2 regions of the Rhizobium sp. P2_G9 genome follow, and region 1 is predicted to be linked to the other one. Evidence: predicted binding sites of a transcription regulator. Region 1 holds the regulator's gene; the other holds the start of a gene.
What was found. The regulator PhoB, encoded in region 1, activates phosphate uptake and scavenging genes when phosphate is short. The targets are predictions, from matches to a motif close to TGTCATNNANCTGTCAT.
Positions count from the first base shown of each region.

Region 2: the regulator PhoB is predicted to act here: its motif matches at 5,226-5,242, upstream of AC1DYF_RS16825 (BtaA family protein).

Region 1 covers NZ_JBFUFK010000031.1:86,768-94,283, forward strand. The annotation lists gene AC1DYF_RS24245 (acetylornithine transaminase) at 1-926, opposite strand, end outside; gene AC1DYF_RS24250 (GcrA family cell cycle regulator) at 1,364-1,894, shown strand; gene ppk2 (polyphosphate kinase 2) at 1,956-2,834, opposite strand; gene phoR (phosphate regulon sensor histidine kinase PhoR) at 3,031-4,254, shown strand; gene phoU (phosphate signaling complex protein PhoU) at 4,481-5,194, shown strand; gene phoB (phosphate regulon transcriptional regulator PhoB) at 5,349-6,032, shown strand; gene AC1DYF_RS24275 (hypothetical protein) at 6,269-7,516, opposite strand, start outside.
Region 2 covers NZ_JBFUFK010000018.1:30,795-38,310, forward strand. The annotation lists gene AC1DYF_RS16805 (pyrophosphate--fructose-6-phosphate 1-phosphotransferase) at 1-421, shown strand, start outside; gene AC1DYF_RS16810 (transglycosylase SLT domain-containing protein) at 672-1,613, shown strand; gene AC1DYF_RS16815 (serine hydrolase domain-containing protein) at 1,974-3,422, opposite strand; gene AC1DYF_RS16820 (putative bifunctional diguanylate cyclase/phosphodiesterase) at 3,517-5,103, opposite strand; gene AC1DYF_RS16825 (BtaA family protein) at 5,322-6,569, shown strand; gene AC1DYF_RS16830 (class I SAM-dependent methyltransferase) at 6,566-7,228, shown strand; gene AC1DYF_RS16835 (glycoside hydrolase family 25 protein) at 7,409-7,516, shown strand, end outside.

The sequences.
Region 1 (7,516 bases):
CGGAAGACCAGCGCCACGTCGCGCACATGCTGCAGGAAGCCATCGGAGAGGACGACGTCGAGCACGGCATTGCCGACCGCCATGGCCAGCGGATTGCCGCCATAGGTCGAACCATGCGTGCCGGCCACCATGCCGGCCGCGGCCTCCGACGTCGCCAGGCAGGCGCCCATGGGAAAGCCGCCGCCAATGCCCTTGGCCACGGCCATGATATCGGGCGTCACGCCGATCCGCTGATAGGCGAACAGCGAGCCGGTCCGGCCGACGCCGCATTGTACCTCGTCGAAGACCAGGAGCAGGTCGTGCTCGTCGCAGAGTACGCGGACCGCCCTCAGGAATTCCGGCGAGAAAGCCCGCAAGCCCCCTTCGCCCTGCACCGGCTCCAGCAGCACGCCGGCCGTGGCGTCGGTGATTGCCGCCTTCAGCGCATCCATATCCTCGAACGGCACCTGGTCGAAGCCGGGCGCCTTGGGGCCGAAGCCATCGATATATTTCTGCTGGCCGCCGGCCGCGATCGTCGCGATCGTGCGGCCATGGAAGGCGCCTTCGAACGTGATGATATGGTATTTTTCCGGATGGCCCTTGGCATAGTGATAGCGCCGCGCCGTCTTGATCGCGCATTCCAGCGCCTCGGCGCCCGAATTGGTGAAGAACACCTTGTCCGCGAACGTGCTCTCGCACAGGCGGCGTGACAGCTTTTCCTGGCCGGGCGACTGATAGAGGTTCGATGTGTGCCAGAGCTTTTCGGCCTGCGCCTTCAGCGTCTCGACCAGATGCGGATGCGCATGACCGAGCGAGTTGACGGCGACGCCGGCGGCGAAGTCGAGATAGCGTTCGCCGTCCTCGGTGATCAGCCAGACGCCTTCGCCGCGCTCGAACCGCATCGGTGCGCGTGCATAGGTGTCATAAAGCGGCGAGACCTCGGCCATGACGGACATCCTTCATCTCGATTGCGGCAACGGAATGTGCGGCCTCCCGGCCGGGCGGACATTCCGGAGCGCATAAATCAAAAAACCGCCCCAGCGGGCGGCGAGGGCACTATTAGCATTTCGCTGCAGCGCGTCAACAAAAACCCGCAATTGCCGGCCATCGAGCCCGCCGGACGCTGTGCGGTGCAGCAACTGTCGCCGATCGGACACGGCCGGGGATCAATCTTGGGGATAACTCGAAAATCGATTCGTGCGGATTCGCAAGACTCTTGTCACGGAGTCTCAGGCTCTCTAGGTTAATAAGCAATTGCTAGATTTGCATGCGGCGGAACTAGTCACCCTCAATCAAGCGCCGAATATGAGGCGTTTTGCACTTCGTGCTGTTCCGGGGTGTGGTGACCGATTCCTCGATAAGGAACGCTTCGATGGATAATAGTGTGAACTGGACTGACGATCGCGTCGAGAAGCTGAAGAAGCTTTGGTCCGAAGGTTTGAGCGCGAGCCAGATCGCCGCGCAGCTCGGCGGCGTCAGCCGCAACGCGGTGATCGGCAAGGTGCATCGGCTCAGCCTCCCGGGCCGCGCCAAGGCCGGCGGCACCACCGCTGCCCGCTCGCAGAAACGCGCAACGGTTTCGACCGTCAGCCGGCCGCAGGCTTCTTCTTCTTTCGCGCAGCGCACAGTGACCCGCACCGTCACCCGGCCGGCCGGCGCCACCATGCTCAAGGAAGAGATCGAGCTCGATGCGCTTGAGGTCATGGAAACGTTGCCCAACAACGTTGTCGTGCCGATCTTCCGCCGCGTGCCGCTGATCCGGCTCACCGAACGCACCTGCAAATGGCCGCTCGGCGATCCGCTGAAGGAAGATTTCTGCTTCTGCGGCAATGACTCGCCTGACAATTCGCCCTATTGCGGCTTCCACCAGAAGCTCGCTTACCAGCCTTCGGCCGAACGCCGCCGCATGCGCTGACACGACCCTCACATTTCTCTGCGACAAAGGGCCGGCTTGCCGGCCCTTTGTCGTTTCAGGCTCATTTCAAAATGCCGGGCTTGCCGAGGATTTTTCTGTCGATCTCGCCGATCACCTTCTTGTCCTTGTCCGTATAGTCAAGGCTATCGAGGATGTGGCGGATCATGTTGATCCGGGCGCGGCGCTTATCATTGCCGAGCACCACCGTCCATGGCGCATGCTCGGTATCGGTTTCCTTGAGCATCCGGCTGCGCTTTTCGGAATAGTCATCCCATTTGTCGAGCGCGGCAATGTCCATCGGCGACAGCTTCCAGCATTTCAATTTGCTATGGCGCCGCTCGTGGAAGCGCTTGAGCTGCATTTCCCGGCCGATCTCGATATAGAATTTGAAGAAATGGATGCCGTCGTCGAGGATCAGCTTCTCGAAGCGCGGCACGCTCTTGAGGAACTGTTCATATTCTTCCTTGCTGCAGAAACCCATGACCGGCTCGACGCCGGCGCGGTTATACCAGGAGCGGTCATAGTTGACGAACTCGCCGCGCGTCGGGAAGGTCGACACATAGCGTTGGAAATACCATTGGCCGGCTTCGGTGTCCGTCGGCTTGTTCAGCGCCACGACGCGGGCGCTGCGCGGATTCATATAGGAGAGGATGGCATGGATGATGCCGCCCTTGCCGGCCGCATCCCGCCCCTCGAACAAGGACATCACCCGGTCGCCGGATTTCTGTTGCCAGAGCTGCACCTTGACCAGCTCTTCCTGCAGCTTTTCCAGCTCGGCCTCATATTCGTCGTCATCGAGCTTCTTCTTGTAGGGATAACCGCCGGATTCGAGCGCCTTGTCATCGATCCATGCCGGCAGCACCGGATCGTCGATATCCCATTGCCGCTTCTTGCCGTCGATCTTGACGTCGACCGCGGGAATATCCGTTTCGACGGCCATTCCACTCCTCCTCATGCCATGCGCTTGCTTCTTTGTTCTCGCGCATGCCTTTGTCCCGAAACCGGCGACCGCTTTCGGCAGACATGCTGTCAGTGACATGGACATAATCATCATGTGAATTCAAGCAAAGCGTGAAAAAGCTGTTACATACAGACCATAGAAGGACGTTTTAATTTTCGCAGTGCCGGGGATTCGCATGCTGAAAGCAGTCACTGATTGGCTGTTGGGTCATAAATACAACCTTGCGGCCGTCCTATTGGGCGCAGCCGCGCTGATCGCGGCCGGCACCAATTCCCGTATCGCCGTTTCGGTGATGATCCTTGCCGTGCTGCCATCGCTGTGGATCAAAGCCACCGCGCCCACGGTGCCGATCGCTGAACAGGAGCCCACGCCTCCGCCGGAGCCGCTGTGCGACGTCAAATCGGCCTTTGCCGGCTTCGACAGCCCGGCCTACCTGCTCGACCCCAAGGCCAATGTCATCTATCAGAACCCTTCGGCCCGGCATGCCTTCGGCGAGATCGAGCCCGGCCAGCATATCTCGGCCCGCATCCGCCTGCCGGCGATCATCGAGATGATCCGCGAGACCATCGCGTCGGGCCGCAACGGCATGACCGAATATGCAGACACCCTGCCGGGCGAGAACATCTTCCAGGTGCGGATGGTCCCGGCGGAGACGAAAGAGGGCGAGGCGATCCGCTTCTATGTATTGATCTTCCGCGACATTTCGGAATCGCGCCGCATCGATCGCATGCGCTCCGATTTCGTCGCCAATGCCTCGCACGAACTCAGGACCCCGCTGGCCTCGCTGCGTGGCTTCATCGAAACGCTGCTCGGCCCGGCCCGCACCGACACCGCGGCGCATGAACGGTTCCTGACGATCATGCTGGAACAGGTGACCCGCATGTCGCGCCTGGTCGACGACCTGATGTCGCTGTCGCGGCTCGAGATCAAGGCGCGCGTCGCGCCGGAGGACGCCGTCGACCTGGTGCCGCTCATCGGCTCGGTCTGCGATGCGCTGGCGCCGCTGGCAACCGACCTCGGCGTCGAGATCAAGCGGCATCTGCCCGACCATGCCATCAATGTCAGCGGCGATCGTGACGAACTGACCCAGGTGTTCGAGAACCTGATCGAAAACGCCTGCAAATACGGCCAGGAGGGCAAGATCGTCGACGTGACGCTGATCGAAAAGCCGCGCCAGCCGATCGAGGTCAGCGTCATCGACTACGGTCCCGGCATCCCCGAAGACCAGGTCCCGCGCCTGACCGAACGCTTCTATCGCGTCAATGTCGAGAGCAGCCGCTCGAAGAAGGGCACCGGCCTCGGATTGGCAATCGTCAAGCACATCTTGACGCGCCACCGCGCCCGTCTGCTCATCCGATCGGAACTCGGCCGCGGCAGCACCTTCACCGTGCGCTTCTGACAAAAACGCAGCAATCCCTCCAGCGCGTCCGAAAGGATTGACTTTTCAGCACTTTAGTCTGTCATAAATCTTTCGTGACTTTGACATAAAACCCTGGCGTAAAGCGGCTAATGAAAACTTGGCCGACCCTATGTTCCTTGCCAGCCCGGATAACCCGCGGCCCAGGACATAGGGGCCGCTTCGGCTGATCCAAAACCGCGCCGGCCGCCCGCCGGTTGGAGGACTATTGATGACCGCACACATCTATTCCGCCTTTGACGAGGAGCTGGCCAACCTTTCCCGCCGCATCGCCGAAATGGGCGGCATGGCCGAGCAGATGGTTTCCGACTCGGTCAAGGCGCTGGTCACATCCGACTCGGCGCTGGCGCAGCGCGTGATCTCGGAAGACGTGATCATGGACCAGACCGAGCGCGATATCGGCGACAGCGCCATCCTGATGATCGCCAAGCGCCAGCCGGTGGCGTCCGACCTGCGCGAGATCGTCGGTTCGATCCGCATCGCCGCCGATCTCGAACGCGTCGGCGATCTCGGCAAGTCCAACGCCAAGCGCGTCATTGCCGTGCAGACCACCGGCATTCCGCGGCCGCTCGCCCGCGGCATCGAACATCTCTCCGAACTGGCGCTGACCCAGCTCAAGGATGTGCTCGACGTCTACGCCACCCGCTCGGCGGAAAAGGCCGAGGTGATCCGCCAGCGCGATGGCGAGATCGACGCCGTCTATACCTCGCTGTTCCGCGAAATGCTCACCTACATGATGGAAGACCCGCGCAACATCACGCCCTGCACCCATCTCTTGTTCTGCGCCAAGAACATCGAGCGCATCGGCGACCATGCGACCAATATCGCCGAAACCATTTATTACATGAAGACCGGCGAACAGCCGACCGGCGAACGCGTCAAGGAAGACAACACGGCTTCCGTGGTGCAGCCGGGCCAGTGATGCCGATTGCGCATTTCGGCCAGCCGGCGCCAATGGCGTCCCTGGCCGCCGATCATCAGCGCCGGCATCGGACGAGAGCATGCCGGTAGTAACAATCGCAGCCGCCTGGGCGCGGGGCACGCGCCAGGCGTGATTGCCGACGGAGCAGAGTACCATGCAGCCGAGAATTATGGTTGTGGAAGACGAGGAAGCGCTGGGCACGCTGCTCAGCTACAACCTCGAAGCAGAGGGATATGATGTCGAGGTGATCCCGCGCGGCGACGAGGCGGATATCCGCCTGCAGGAGCGCGTCCCGGACTTGCTTCTGCTCGACTGGATGCTGCCCGGCGTGTCCGGCATCGAACTGTGCCGTCGGCTGAGGATGCGGCCTGAAACCGAGCGCCTGCCGGTGATCATGCTCACCGCCCGCGGCGAGGAAAGCGAGCGCGTCCGCGGCCTGTCGACCGGCGCCGACGACTATGTCGTCAAGCCGTTCTCGACCCCGGAACTGATGGCCCGCATCAAGGCCATGCTGCGCCGGGTGCGGCCCAATGCGATCTCCTCGATCCTCAAATGCGGCGATGTCGAGCTCGACCGCGAGACCTACCGCGTCCACCGCCGCTCCCGCGAAATCCGCCTCGGACCGACGGAATTCAAGCTGCTGGAATTCTTCATGTCGTCGCCGGGCCGGGTGTTTTCCCGCTCACAACTGCTCGACGGCGTCTGGGGCCACGACATCTATGTCGACGAACGCACCGTCGACGTCCATGTCGGGCGGCTGCGCAAGGCGCTCAATCTGTCGAACATGCCGGATGTGATCCGCACCGTGCGCGGTGCGGGGTATGCGATGGAAGTTTGAGCGGCTTCGCTTCGTAGAGTGTGCGTCGTACCCCCCTCTGTCCTGCCGGACATCTCCCCCTCAAGGGGGGAGATTGGCTAGAGGCCTGCTCCCCGCCTCAAAGAGTCGTTGAGTACTGCGTTGTGCGACGGTAGAGAGGAAGCGGCCAGGGCGCCCCATCCAATCTCCCCCCTTGAGGGGGAGATGTCTGGCAGGACAGAGGGGGGTGGCCCCAAACGCCGACCTACCAAAAACTCTCAAGCCCCCGGCCCAATCCTGATCCCATAAAGCCTGATCGCCCGCCCCTGCCCGGTGAGATCGCTATTGATAATCACGTAACCCGGCTCGTTCGGCGCCTGCTTGCCATCGAACTTCACCTGGATCAGCTCATCCACCCGCTCGTTGGAAATCGTAAACCGGTGCCGCCCGCAATCGCCGAGGCTGGCAAAGGCGCACTGGATATAGATCTGCGACGGCTTGTCGCCATCGGCGCGCAACGTCACGGCCAGTGTCGAGGTCTTGCCGGCAAGATTCTTCAGCACGTCGGCCGGCACCTCGATCCGCACTTCGCCATCCTGGTCCGGCGCATTCGAGATGATCATGATCGCCTTGCCGTCGCTGTCGGTGACGTCGCTGACCTTGGCCTGCGCCGCCGGCTTGACCGCACTGGTGTCGCCGGGCTTGAGCACGCTCACCCAATCGCCGGAAAAGCCGCGCAGCGGATCGAGCGGGGTTTTCAGCGGCACCTTCGGATCGAAATCCTCGCTGTGCAATTGCTTGGGGATGAAATCGAAATCGCCGCCGCCATGCATGGCCGCCCCGATCATGCCGGTCGCATAGGCCCACCATGCGCCGAAGCCGATGACGCCGAGCAGCACGCAATAGACGAACAGCGACACGACCCAGGAGCCGCGCCGGCGTCGCGCGGCACGCTTCTGCGGCGCCACCTTGCGCCCTTCCGGCGTCGAAGGCTCGGCCCAGGCCGGATCCTCTTCCTCATGCCGGATATTTTGCGCCCGTCCCTTGCCGCGCGCTTCGGCGACCAAAGGTGCGTCGACCACCGGCTCGATCCGCCGCGTTTTTACGCCGGCTTTGGACGGCGCGCGCTCATCGCGGGTGGCCGAAAAATCGGAAAACGCGCCGTCTTCCTCGATCTCCGGCGGTATCTCGCGCGCCACGACCGGCTCCGCCATGGGCCTGACCGGCTGCGCCACCTGGCGCACCGGCTCGACAATCGGCGGCTCGCGCCGTGAAGGCTGAGCCGGCTCAGGCCAGGCCGACGGCGGCGCATCGATGAGCCGCTCCGGCGCCGGCGGCGCGATATCGGGCTCAGGCACCGCCTCCGGCGGCTCGAACGGCGTATTCTCTATGAAAATCTTGTCGAGCCGCGCCGACATGCGCAGCTTTTCGAGCTCTTCGTCCTCGATTGCGCGGATGGTGAATTCCAGCCGCTGCCGCTGCCGCTCGATCACCGTCATGTCGTGGATGTCCTGCTTGCGCAGGCC
Region 2 (7,516 bases), on a different contig from region 1:
CGTCTCGGAAGGCGCGGGCCTCGACGCCATCGTCGCCGAACGCGAGGCCGCCGGCGAGCAGATCAAGCGCGATGCCTTCGGCCATGTGAAGATCGACACGATCAATGTCGGCAACTGGTTCTCCAAGCAGCTTGGCCAGCAGATCGGCGCCGAGCGCTCGATGGTGCAGAAGTCGGGCTATTTCGCCCGCTCCGCACCGGCCAACAAGGACGACCTGCGACTCATCCAGGGCATGGTCGACCTCGCGGTCGAAAGCGCCCTCAACCGAGTCTCCGGCGTCACAGGCCATGACGAGAACCAGGGCGGCAAGCTGCGCACGATCGAGTTCGAGCGCATCGAAGGCGGCAAGCATTTCGACACCGACCAGCCCTGGTTTGGCGAAATGATGGCATTTGTCGGTCAGGAATGGGCCGCGCTCTGAAACTTTTTTACGAACCGGCTCAAAAACAGGGCCGGTTCGTTAACACCTTGTTTTTCAGTAATTCCGCTTTCTTAACCACCCCCGTTAACAACCATTACAGGTTTATTAACACCGAATCGGCCATTCCTTAAGGTAGCAGAGAGCCTCGGGCAGGGTTGCCCGGCAAAAGTTAATGAGGTATCAGGGCGTAACGATTTGTGAACGGGGGTCCCGCGCGGGGCGGGCCAAACTTAACAAAGCGGGCGGGAAAATGACCAAAAAATTGAAGCTGGCCACACAAATTGCTCTGGTCACCGGAACGGTTTGCATGGCGGCTTCCTGCAGCACCACATCTCACAGCGTAGCCATGGTGCCTGCCAAAAAACCCGTTACCGTTCAGACCGCCCAGGTCACCCAGTTGCAGCAGGTCGACACGACGGCGCTCGCTTCGCCTGATGCGATGCCGATGACGATCCAGCCCGTCGACCTCGCCACCGACAAGACTGTCGCCATGGCCTATGCCATCCCGACACCGAAGCCGGCCAACGATGCCAGCGCGGCGCTGCAGCAGGCCGTGCAGGTCGCTTCCGCCGATCCGAACGCGGTCAACGAAACCATGGCCGCCGTGAACAGCAATGCCGCCGACACGGCAGTTGGCCTCGACACCAACCCCGCGCCCGTTGTCAAGACGCGTTCGCTCGGCCCGATCGTCATGCAGGACGGTTTCGACGCCCCGGACGTTGCCTCCGTCAATGTCAAACAGACCACCGAGACGACGGACACAACACCCTCTACGGTCAATGCGCTCACCGAGGAAGGCCTGCAGAAGGACGCTCAGGAGCCCTTCGTCAGCTCGACGCGCAACACCAACCTCAACCAGCTCATCTCCAAGTATGCGGCGCTCTACGACGTGCCGGAATCACTTGTGCATCACGTGGTGCGTCGCGAAACCAATTACAATCCCGGCGCGGTGCATGCCGGCAATTGGGGCCTGATGCAGATTCGCTACAACACCGCCAGGGGCCTGGGCTACATCGGCTCGCCCAACGGTCTATTGGACGCCGAGACCAATCTCAAATATGCGGTGAAATATCTCAAGGGCGCCTGGATCGTCGCCGACAAGAACGCCACCAAGGCCGATTGGCTCTACCGCACAGGCTATTATTACCAGGCCAAGAAGAAGCAGCTTCTCGAAAAACTCAACCTGCAATGACCGGCTGAACGGTCGAGTTTTTCTGGACGCTGACTGGCTGAAGAAAAAGGTAACAGGTGGCGCTGCGAAAGTCCGATTTCGCGCCTGAACCTTAGCCCCTCACCTGCAAAATCAAGACGTTAGAAAATGCGTTGACCAGCCGCGCTAGAGCACGATTCATTTCGCATTTCCTAACATCATGATTTTGCTTCCTCTCCCACAAGGGGCTGGGAAAACCCGCGGTAACGCCTTGCCACAATTGCCAGGTTGACCCTTGGCTGCGACGGCAGATGAGGGGCTCAAGTCCGTGCCCCGGACCAATACTTAGATAGCCGCCCAGGTCAATCAACTCCTCGGGCAGACAGCAACCAACCGCAATCCTCAATCCGGCTCGACCGTGCTCTCATCTGGCTGCGCATCGTTCTTCGGCACGACATTATCAGTCGGTGCCGCCGGCAGCGGCGCGCGGGCTGCATCCATCACTTTGGCCACCAGCTCGTGTGGCCGGTAGCCCAGCCGGCCCGGCGTCAGACCAAGCCGAACCACTACGAGTCCTTCCGACGGAATGACGGCGATCGATTGCCCGTCATGGCCGGACAGCCAGAAGGCATCGGCCGGCAGCGTGTTGACGGTATCCGACCCGCCGCCCGCGGGAGGCAGTTTCCAGGCGAGCGCCTGCGTATATCTGCCGTTCGACTGCTGTGTCGCGGTGGTCAGCATGGTGGCGAAATCGGGCGGCAGGACCTGCACGCCATTCCAGTCGCCCTTGTTGGCAAGCAGCAGGCCGAAACGCCCCCAGTCACGCGCCGTGGCATAGAGCAGCGAGCCGCCGGAGAACGTGCCGACCGCATCGGTCTCGAAGATCGCACTGCGCATGCCGATCGGCCCGAACAGCGCCTTGCGCGGATAGGCGAGCGCCTCCTGCGGGTCTGGGACTGCGTTCATCCAAAGCCGCGTCAGCAGCGCACCGGTGCCGGTGGAATAGTGGAATTTCGTGCCCGATCTATCCACCAGCGGCTGGGTCTCAACGAACTTCGCCTCGTCCGTTTCGAGAAACAGCATGCGCGTCACGTCGCTGACGTTGCCGTAATCCTCGTTGAACTGCAGGCCGCTCTGCATCGCCATCAGATCGGAGAGCTTGATCGTGGCGCGGTCGTCGCTCCAGTCGGAGAAGAGATGATCCTGGTCCCATTTGAACTTGCCCTGCCCGACCATGGTGGCGACCAGTGCACCGGTCACCGTCTTGGTCATCGACCAGCCCAGGAATGGCGTGTCGGCGCTGAAGCCGGGCGCATAGGTCTCGGCAATCAGCCTGCCATTCTTGATCACGACGATGGCGCGCATGCCCGGTCCGGCAAGTTTTGGATCGGTGATCAGCGCCTTGACCGGATCGCTGCCGGCAAGGCTGACTTCGTCGCCGAGCGGCCATTCATATTCAGACGCCTTCTCCACCTCGACCGGTTTGGCAAAGGCAACCTTGCGCACAGCATCGAGATTGCTGTCCGGCGCCACTGTGCAGCCCAATCCATCCCGGTAGACCGCATAGCGCGGCGCCACCCAACCGAACAGGTTCGCCTCGATATAGTCGCTGCCTTTGTCGATCTTCACATATTTGAGCAACGGATTCCCCGGCGCCTGGACGTCGTCGGCAAAAACCTGGCGGGGATCGCGATGGGCGAGGAAGACGTTCGAGCAGACGATCTTGGCCGCATAGGCGGTTCCGACTCTGAGCAGCTCGGGCGGAAGGAAATAGAGCCAGCCGGCAGCGCCGACAACCAGCACGACGACCAGCAGAGCCAGCCACTTCAGTATCTTGACGATGATTCGCATGATCGTCGGTTTACTCCATTTCCCGATAGAAATCAGGAAAACGGTCGTTGGGGAAGAGCTAAGGGGCTGCTCTTCCCCAACTTCCGACTGCGGTTCAGGCGCTGATCATAAGGGCCGGCTTCAGGGGCTCGAAGCCGGAGGAATTGATCAATGCATGAACCGTATCCGCAGGCACTGGCCGCGAAATATGGTAGCCTTGGATGGCGGTGGCGCCGAGCGACAGCGCCATGTCCATTTGATGTTGCGTCTCCACGCCCTCGACAGTGGCGGCGACGTCGAAAATCTTGCCGAGCCGCATGATGATGTCGACGATCTGCGCGTCGCGCCCGCCATCCATGATCGTGCGCGTGAAGGAGCGGTCGACCTTGAGCTGGTCGACGGGAAATTCCCGGAGATGGTTGATCGAAGAGAAGCCGATGCCGAAATCGTCGAGTGCGATATGCACGCCCATGTCGCGGAGTTCGACGAGGCAGCCGCGCACCACATGAATGTCGGCGGTGAATACCTGTTCGGTGATCTCGATGGTCAACCGTGAAGGCGCGAGCCCGGAGACATTGAGCGAACGGCGGATATGGTCGACGAAACCCGGATCACGGAACTCGTCGCCGGTGACATTGACCGCCACCCCGGCCGAGCCTGGCCATCGCGCGGCGTCCCGGATCGCCTGTGCCACGACGAAGCGGCCAAGGGCGGTCATGTGGCCGCAGCGCTGCGCCACTGAAAGAAAACCGTCCGGACCGATGACGCCGCGCGACGGATGCCGCCAGCGCACCAGGGCTTCGAAACCGCTGAACCGGCCATCCACCGCTGCCATGATCGGTTGGTATTCGAGAAAAAATTCGTCCTGCTTGAGGCCCCTGGCGATCTCCTGCTCGATGCGCATCTGGTCGAGCATGTGCTGCGCCAGGCCGTCCGTGTGGAAAGCCTGCGCCGAGCCGGGAATATCCTTGGCGATGTAGAGGGCCAGATCGGCGCGCTTCAGCACGTCGCCCATCGATGTGTCACCGTCTTCGAGATAGGCGATGCCGATCGACACGCCGGTGACGGTGCGGCCGGAGCTGAGCTCGAACGGTTCGTCCGCCCTCGCCTTGATCACCCGGCAGAGCCGCTCAACATCGCTGTCCTGCGGCGCGCCGGCAAGGGTGACGACAAATTCGTCGCCGCCGAGCCGGAAAAGCCTGAGCAGCGGCCCGAGCGAGGCCTGCAACCGCCCGGTAAACAGTTTTAGCAGTTCGTCGCCGGCATCGTGGCCGAGCGTATCGTTGACATGCTTGAAACGATCGAGATCGAGAAGCAGCAGCGCCGGGCGGAATGCCCCCTGCCCCCGCACTTCGATGAAACGGGCGACTTCCCGTTCCAGTGCGCGCCGGTTGGGCAGGCCGGTCAACCGGTCCTGCAGCGACAGCCGCATCAGCTGCCGCTCTGATTCTTCGCGCTCCCTGAGCCTTTTGGTCAAAGCGGCTTTGGTCTGGCCGAATCGATGGCAGACAAGCCCGGCCAGAACCGGCACAGTCAGAATCAACGCGTGAACGGGATCATCGAAATTTTCCACGACGCGGGAGGTCGGCCCTTGGGAAAGAGCTTCCGTCGTGAATCCAACTATGGGCAATAATGCCCCGATTGCCGAGCCGGCGAAAGCATATCGCTGGGGAAGACCCGGCAGCAACGTTCGCAACATCATGTTCGCCGCTCCTGCTATATCAGGCACGCTAGCGGCCATCCGTTAATTTTCCCTTGAGACGGCGGCCAGTTTTTGCGTCAGATCGGGCCAAATATCAAATAGTTCACCTGTAAATTGACCTCTGTCATTTATGTTTTGCCGCTATGCACAATTCCTGTCATCAAAACATAGTGAAATTGCAATAATTGCTCCCGGCATATCGAAGAGGAACCACTGATATGCCGCAAGTGAACGGGGTACGGAAATTCGGGCTGGATCACAGGTTGAAGGGTGCGCTTCTACAGCACCGGGCGCTCAGTCTTGACGGCATTTCCGAGCGTGTGTTCGGAATGCTGTTCTCCGGCCTCGTCTATCCGCAGATCTGGGAAGATCCTGAAGTCGATCTGGCAGCCATGGCACTTCAGCCGCACCACCGCATCGCCACGATCGCCTCAGGCGGCTGCAACATGCTCACCTATCTCGCCGCCGGCCCCGAATCGATCGACGTCGTCGACCTCAATGCCAGCCATATCGCGCTCAACAAGCTCAAAATTGCCGCCTTCCGGCACCTGCCCTCGCATCATGACGTGATGCGCTTCTTCGGCGTCGCCAATGAGCGTTCCAACAGCAAGGCCTATCATCATTTCATTGCCGACCATCTCGATCCGATCACGCGGCGCTATTGGGAGCGCCGGCGACTGAACGGCAAGCGCCGCATCGACGTCTTCAACGGCAATTTCTACCGCACCGGCCTGCTCGGCCGCTTCATCGGCGCCAGCCACATCGCCGCCCGCCTCTATGGCATCGATCTGAGCGAATTGATGCGCGCGCAAAATGTCGCCGAGCAGCGCGAATTCTTCGACCGCAAGATCGCGCCGGTCTTCGACCGCAAGGCGGTGCGCTGGATCACGGCGCGCAAAAGCTCGCTCTTCGGCCTCGGCATCCCGCCGCGCCAGTTCGACGAGCTCGCCAGCCTGACCGATGAGAAGACGCTGGCCGGCGTGCTGCGCGAGCGGGTGGAAAAGCTCGCCTGCCATTTTCCGCTCAACGAGAACTATTTTGCCTGGCAGGCCTTCGCCCGCCGCTATCCGCGCCCCGAGGAAGGCAAGCTGCCGCCTTACCTCGCATCCGCCAACTATCAGGCGATCCGCGGCAATCTCGACCGCGTCGCCATCCATCACGCCAATTTCACCGTCATGCTGGCGGCCAAGCCAGCGCAGTCGATGGATCGCTATGTGCTGCTCGACGCCCAGGACTGGATGAACGACGAGCAGATCAACGCGCTCTGGGCTGAGATCAGCCGCACGGCGCGCGACGGCGCCCGCGTCATCTTCCGCACGGCGGCAGAGAAGAGCATTGTCGACGCCCGCCTGACACCGGAAGTCGCTGCACAATGGACCTATCTCAAGGACCGTTCCGAAAGCCTCAACAAGCAAGATCGCTCGGCGATCTATGGCGGCTTCCATATCTATGAGAGGACAGCATGAGCGCATCGGCAGCACGCGAGACCTCCGGCCATTCGGATCTGATGAACCAGATCTACCGCCGCCAGCGTCATATCTATGATGCGACGCGCAAATATTACCTGCTCGGCCGCGACCAGATGATCCGCGGCCTCGACATGCGCCCGCGCCAGAGCCTGCTCGAAGTCGGCTGCGGCACTGGCCGCAATCTCGCACTGGCGGCAAAACTCTACCCGGATATCCGTCTCTACGGCCTGGATATTTCTTCCGAAATGCTTGTCAGCGCTGAGAAGACGCTCACCTGTCTCGGCCGCGCCGACCCGGTGCTCAGGCTCGGCGATGCCGCGCAGGTTCAGGCCGGCGATTTCGGCGTCAGCGGCTTTGATCGCATCATGATCTCCTATGCGCTATCGATGATTCCCGAATGGGAAAAAACCATCGAGGCGGCGCTCTCCGCGCTGAAACCCGGCGGCTCGCTGCACATTGCCGATTTCGGCCAGCAGAGGAAACTGCCCGTATGGTTCCGCTCCGGTCTCAGAAGCTGGCTGAAGCGTTTCCACGTCACGCCACGCGCCGAACTGGAATCGGTTCTGCGAATGGCTGCGGAACGTGGCCCCTTCACGCTGGAATTTCACTCGCACGCCCGTGATTATGCCTGGATCGCGGTCATCCGCCGGAACTGACGCGAAATCCGCCTTCATTTTGCGACAATCTGCGTGCATGGCGGGCGCGAGGGCGATATTGCGCTTGAAACTAACCAATTTTTTACGATGATATGTGACAAGCAGGGTTCATGCCCTGCTGTTCGGCGGATTCCGGATCGCGACGGAGGGCGGTGTTCATTGCGTATCCACGGGGGAACAATGCGCTGGCTAGCACTTGTCCTGCCTTTGCTTATGGCTTTGGCGTCCTGCAGCACCACGAGCTATGATGTCCTCCAGACCGCGTCGGTAGCTCCGCGCTTTCAGGAC